DNA from 2 places in the Pseudoalteromonas sp. SR43-3 genome. Region 1 is predicted to be linked to the other one. Evidence: predicted binding sites of a transcription regulator. Region 1 holds the regulator's gene; the other holds the start of a gene.

The links. Region 1 encodes sigma-54, which starts transcription at its own class of promoters, with help from an activator protein. Its sites were predicted from a motif close to GTTGGCACGNNNNTNGNNT; they were not measured.
Region 2: a site for sigma-54 is predicted at 1,319-1,337, ahead of fliS (flagellar export chaperone FliS). Genes of this name have one in related genera too.

The regions. Positions count from the first base shown of each region.
Region 1 covers NZ_JACJEC010000003.1:250,893-254,321, forward strand. Annotated here, with positions in the region: gene rapZ (RNase adapter RapZ) at 1-231, opposite strand, end outside; gene ptsN (PTS IIA-like nitrogen regulatory protein PtsN) at 250-702, opposite strand; gene hpf (ribosome hibernation promoting factor) at 707-994, opposite strand; gene H5088_RS05620 (RNA polymerase factor sigma-54) at 1,021-2,520, opposite strand; gene lptB (LPS export ABC transporter ATP-binding protein) at 2,590-3,315, opposite strand; gene lptA (lipopolysaccharide transport periplasmic protein LptA) at 3,312-3,429, opposite strand, start outside.
Region 2 covers NZ_JACJEC010000005.1:243,248-246,676, forward strand. Annotated here, with positions in the region: gene H5088_RS09165 (sigma-54-dependent Fis family transcriptional regulator) at 1-1,001, opposite strand, end outside; gene fliS (flagellar export chaperone FliS) at 1,448-1,849, shown strand; gene H5088_RS09175 (hypothetical protein) at 1,858-2,169, shown strand; gene fliD (flagellar filament capping protein FliD) at 2,312-3,429, opposite strand, start outside.

The sequences.
Region 1 (3,429 bases):
AAAGCCTGGTAAGTATTCAAGAATATCGTTAAATTCATCTTGTTCTTTAGGGATGTTGCGCACGTCTATGCTAACAGCAATTTTATCGTAGCTATCAGACACACTGCGAACTAATGAAGGTAGTAGGTTTACTGGAATATTATCAACGCAATAATAACCTAAATCTTCTACAACGCGCAAAGCAACCGACTTTCCAGAACCAGAACGGCCGCTTATGATAATTAACTCCATTTAACACCCTTTATAAAACTATGATTGATCGACAATAACTTGGTAAAGCTCAGTATCAGATTTTGCACTGCGTAACTGTTTACAAAAATCTTTGTTGTTTAGTTTATCAGCAATGGTTGCTAGAGTCTTTAAGTGCTGCTGGTTATCGCCATCTGGTACGATGAGTGCGACAAAAATATCAACAGGGCGATTATCGATTGCATCAAAGTTTATTGGAGTTTCGCTAACGAGCACTAAAGCCAAAGGCTCTTCTGCACCGCTCATTCTTCCATGAGGAATAGCAATGCCACGTCCTATACCTGTACTACCTAATTTCTCTCTGCTCATTAAAGCATTAAGAATATCTTGTTGCGGTAAATACGGAAGTTTGTCGTGAGCAAGTTCGCTAATGAACTCTAAAATTCTTTTTTTGCTATTAAAAAGGACCGCAGCTTTGCTGCAGTCCTGGCATATAAGTGAACTTAATTTCATCATATTAGTGTCGAGCAAGCTTCTCTTTGTGTTTGATTACTTGGCGATCGAGCTTGTCGATCAATGAGTCAATAGCGGCATACATATCTTGATGTTCTGTAGAGGCAAATAGCTCAGCACCGCTTACGTGTATTGTGGCTTCTGCTTTTTGATTTAATTTTTCTACATCGAGAATGACATGAACATTATTAATATGATCAGAGTGTCTTTCAAGCTTCGCAAATTTAGTATTAATATAGTCTCTTAGTGAATCGGTTAATTCTACGTGACGACCAGTTAAGTTTAGTTGCATAAGCATTACCCTCTTAGTTTAGCGTCTTAAATCAGACTTTTACGCTGATTTGACGGTGGAATAGCAAGAGATTCGCGGTATTTTGCGATTGTACGTCTCGCTACTTTAATTCCTTGCTCAGCCAATATATCCGCTATTTTGCTATCACTCAATGGTTTTGCTGAGTTTTCTGCTGCGATTAATTTTCGGATAAGCGCACGTATTGCTGTAGATGAACATTCACCACCGTTTTCAGTACTTACATGGCTTGAGAAAAAATATTTAAGCTCAAATATACCACGGGGTGTATGCATGTACTTTTGAGTAGTTACGCGAGAAATTGTCGATTCGTGCATTTCTACCATTTCAGCAACATCATTTAAAACCATTGGTTTCATGGCTTCAGGGCCATGTTCAAAAAAGCCTTGTTGTTGCTTAACAATACAATTAGTAACTTTTAATAGCGTGTCGTTTCTACTTTCTAAGCTTTTAATAAACCATTTAGCTTCTTGTAAATGTGAGCGAATAAACTGGCTGTCGCCACTTGATTTTACAGTGCGAGACATTGCTGCGTATTGGCTATTAACACGAATTTTAGGCATGCTATCTGGGTTTAATTCGACAACCCAGCGGCCTTTAATTTTTTTAACTGACACATCAGGAATAACATACTCAGATTCTTCCCTTACAATAGTATCTGCAGGTTTTGGGTTGAGAGTATGTATTAGTGTCATTACTTCTTTAAGCTCTTCTTCTTTGAGCTTAGTTTTTTTCATTAATGTACGATAGTCGCGAGCTGCTAATAGATCAATATGCTCGGTTAAAATCATTTTCGTTTCATTAATATAAGGTGTTTCTTTATCAAATTGATTAAGCTGAATACACAAACACTCTTGTAAACTACGTGCAGCAATACCAACAGGATCAAACAGTTGGATGCGTTTTAATACCGCTTCAATTTCATCAAGTTCGACTTCGTTATCATCTTCGTTTTCTTGATTAAAGCTTTCTAAAATCTCTTCGCAGCTTAGTGTTAAAATACCTGAATCATCGACAGCTTCTACAATAGCAATAGCAATAGCTTCGTCTGTAGGGCTAAATGGCGTTAGTTGTAATTGCCACATTAAATACTCATGGAGCGTTTCAGTAGAGGCGCCTTGGTATATTGATTCGTCTTCAGGCATTGGACCTGATGAGGCTGCAGGAGCGGCACTCATGTACTCATCCCAACTGACATCCATAGCCATGTCGTCACTTAGCGTGTCTTTTGCAAGTGCTTCACCAGTATCTTGTTCGTATTCGCTCGGAGCATCATCAGCAGATGCGCTAACAGTTATGTCATCGGTATCAGCTTTTTGCTCGTTTTTACCAGCAGCGTCTTCGGAATAGTCTGCCTCTTCAACCTCTAATAGTGGATTACTGTCGAGAGCTTCTTGTATTTCTTGCTGGAGATCCAATGTACTGAGTTGCAACAAACGAATAGCTTGTTGCAACTGTGGAGTCATTGTAAGTTGCTGGCCCATGCGCAGCTGTAGTGATTGCCTCATGTATCTCTAACAATCCTTTTATGTTGTTATAATTAATACTAGCAGATGCTTAAAGACATGGCGTAAATGTTACAGCCTAAATTGCTCGCCTAAGTAAACATCGCGTACTGTTTTATCATTTAATACGTGTTCTGGAGTACCTGATGCAATCAGCTCCCCATGAGAAACAATGTAGGCTTTTTCACAAACATCAAGGGTCTCTCTTACGTTATGGTCGGTAATTAATACACCAATCCCACGATTTTTAAGATGTTCTATTATTTTCTTTATATCTAATACCGAAATAGGGTCAACACCGGCAAACGGTTCATCCAGTAATATAAATTTAGGATCTGCTGCCAGCGCTCGTGCTATTTCTACACGACGACGTTCTCCCCCCGATAATGCCATACCTTGGCTATCACGAATGTGTTGTATGCTAAATTCATCTAATAAGTTATTGAGCGTGTCTTCTCTGGCTTGTTTATTTAGTTCTTTGCGCGTTTCTAAAATGGCCATTAAGTTTTGATAAACAGTCAGCTTTCTAAAAATCGATGACTCTTGTGGTAAGTAGCCTATGCCTAATCTAGCACGACTATGCATAGGTAAAAGAGTAATATCGTTATCATCAATAGATATTTTCCCTTTGTCGCTAGGAACAAGCCCTACAATCATATAAAAAGTCGTTGTTTTACCAGCACCGTTAGGGCCAAGTAAGCCAACTATACTGCCAGCTTGTACTTCAAGGCCGACGTTTTTTACAACTTCACGACCTTTATAGCTTTTTGCCAATAGTTCTGCTTTTAATGTGCTCATGGTTGACCTTTATCGCCTTTTTTACTTTTTTTAGTTTCGATCGGTACTAAAATTGTGTGAACACGGTCAGTTGAGTTTTCATCTTTTTCGGCACTGATGAGCTGCTGCTCTATG
Region 2 (3,429 bases), on a different contig from region 1:
TCAACTGCGCGCTCTGTAAACTTAGCGGTAGAACCAGTCTGGTCGTTAACACGGCGCATTAACTCTTTTAAAAGCAGCGGTATATCATCAGCACGTTCACTAAGCGATGGGTTTTCGATAGGAAATACATTTAAGCGGTAATATAAATCTTCCCTAAAACTGCCCTCTTCAATCATTATTTCAAGATTACGATGCGTGGCCGCAATAACGCGTACATCAGCTTGGATAGCCTTTGTACCACCAACACGCTCGTAGCTGCGTTCTTGCAATACTCGCAGCAACTTAACTTGCATTTGCAGTGGCATATCGCCTATTTCATCTAAAAATAGCGTTCCACCTTGAGCTAGTTCAAAGCGCCCTTTACGAGCCGATATAGCACCAGTGAACGCGCCTTTTTCGTGGCCAAATAGTTCACTTTCGAGCAGCTCAGCCGGTATAGCACCACAGTTAACTGGTACAAATGGTCCATTAATACGCTTTGAAAGCAGGTGTACATTACGGGCAACCACTTCTTTACCTGTGCCTGATTCGCCTAAAATTAAAACATTAGCATCAGTTTTTGCCACTTGTTCAATTAAAAAGCGAACATCTTTGACTGCCTCTGTTTCACCAACAAGTCCATCAAAAGTTTTATGTGGTTTAGAATGCTTATGCTCATTAGGCAGCATACGCTGATACTGCTGGCAGTCGTGAAGTAACTGAGTTGTTACTTCGTGATTAAACGGCTCGCAAATAAGCCCCACTACATTAGCTATACTTAATAGTGGTTTTAGCGTTTCGCCAATTAACAAAAAGGGTAATGTTGGATAGCGTTTAATTAAGCTTTCGTGGTCAAGTGATTGCAATGCTCCTAAAATGATCATGCATTCTTGCTGCTGATATTTTTTGCATTCTTGTTCAAAGCAGTCTTCGCTTAATAGTTGAACAGCTTCACCAATAAAGCCAAGTGAAGCATTTAATCCTATTGCGCGGTTGTTATTATTATCTAAAATCAAGATCATATTTAGCGAGCCGTACTTTCACTAATTTGTATAATTAGTTAAATTGTAAGCCAGTTCAGCATGGATGCAAGTGATAGCGGCAGTTTTTTGACATAAACGCCAAAAAACAGGCGGGCTAGTTAAGTCAACCATACTTAATAGTTAATCATTAAGTATGGGTTATAGTTTTAACTTAGCCATTACTTAACTATTACCTAACTATAACTTAGCCCTAAAAATTAATTTACTCTGCAATAAAAATGCTATTGTTAGTAAATAAACTCAATTATAAATTTAAGTTGAAGTTACAAATGCCGATACATAAATAAGTGAAAATGCTTGGCATTAATATTGCTTTATTCTTATAAAAATATAAAAGCTTTATTAAATTTTCATATCAGTTTTATATAGAGTTTTTTATATTAGCTTTCACATAATTTTATTGTTTTAAATTTTAGGATCTTCCCATGGCTCATGTCTCAGTAAAAAAATACGGTCAAGTTCGTGCCAGTAGTATTGCCGAAATGGCCCCTTACGAACAAATAAACCTTATATTCAGTAATATTATCGGTCGCTTAGCAGCAACTAAAGGGTTTATCGAGCGCAAAGAAATACAAAAAAAAGGTGAAAATATTTCGGCCTGTGTTTTATTATTTGGTGCACTGCAAGACGCACTCAATTTAGAAGTAGAACAAGACCCTAGTATTTCTAACAATTTATTGGCACTTTACGATTACTGCCAACGCCGTTTAACACAAGCGAACATAAACAACGATATTGAAGCAATTATTGAAGTATCAAGTATTGTTAAAGAAATTAAAGAAGGTTGGGATAACATCCCGCTAGATCAACGCAGCCCTGCGGTTTAACTTTAATTATGGACGCGCCAGCATCTTCAGAGAAACTAACAAGCCATGCAGAGCATATACAAACGTTGCTTAGTAAAATTGAAGTGTTAGTAAATGATGATAACGCAGACGAAGCTCAGCCTTTTCTAGACACTTTAAATACTGAACTAAAGCAATGGTGCGAAAGTAGCGAAGGCCCAAGTACAGAGCAATTAGAATTAATTCAGCTTCGTATAAATACTATTTTAGTAAAAGCGAATAGTGCAAAAAACGAATCATCTAAAGCTATTATTAAACATAAAAAGTCAGGAAAGGCGATAAAAGCTTACAAAGCCATTTAGTAAATGGGTTTAATAAACTGCCTTTATTCTAACTAAATACATGGCTATAGCTTACTATTTGAATCAAAGAATAATACACAAAAAACCGCTAAATTTAAACTTAGCGGTTTTTTATTGATTCGTAATACCTTTAACTCAGCTCTTAATTTGATTGCCTAACTACGCCTGGCATGTTCTCTAATTGAGCTTGAACATAACTACTGGTGTTATTAAGGCTCGCTACTAATAAATCCATCGCATTATATTGAGCATATAGTCGAGACGATAGTGACTCCATTTTACTAGTAAGGCTCAAACGCTGATCATCTAAATCATCTAGTTGATTCGTTTTACTGTCGATTCTGTTTTGGATAATACCGTCGGAGTCTGTATAAAAGCTCATTAGCTCATCAAACGATTGTGCAAAGCCATCATCGTCATCACCTACAAAAAACTGTTGCACTAAATTTACATCTGCATCTATTTGCTCATCCAATGTTTCAGTATTTAGTGTTAAAACACCGTATCTATCTGTTTCAACACCTAATTGCGAAAGTGACAATGAGTTACCATCACCTAAATCAACTGATTCAGTGATTTCACTACGTAGTTTTGACATAACACCACGAAGTAATGAATCCCCAGCCATAACTCCAGCGCCAGCTTCACTTGAGGCACCCAAGTTATTACTAAGCTCTAACAGCTCATTGTAGCTACTGATAAAACTATTTAAACCTGCTCGTATATTATTATTATTTTCGGTAACAGCTATATCGCTCACATCATCGTCTGTATCATGGGGTTTTTTAGCTGTAATATCCACGCCATCAATCACATTACTAAACTCATTAGTATTGCTTGATACAGTCAACGTGCCATCAATTGTTATTTGTGCATTTTGAGCAGCATTAACTTGCGTTAAATTAGTTGTGTGGTTAGCAGGGTCTGCGTCTGATACATCATAAGTTAATCGAGATAACCCGCCTGTATCGGTATTATTACCGTCATCGTCTTGTACGGTTATTGTAATTGCGTTATCTTCACCCGTTTCTTTACTTGTAAGTACTAAATGCTGACCGGTATCACTGGTTATTATAGTGGCGACAACCGAATCATTGCTATCGCTGCCAGTAAAAGGGCCGTTATTAATTTGGTCTCGTAAATCTTCTAATGTATTTGTAGCCGATAAAACAGTAGAAAAACTATTTGCACCAGAGCCTATTGTAATTACGCCAGCTCCAATTGCTTCATCCGCAGCAAATGCAGGGGATGATAACTTAT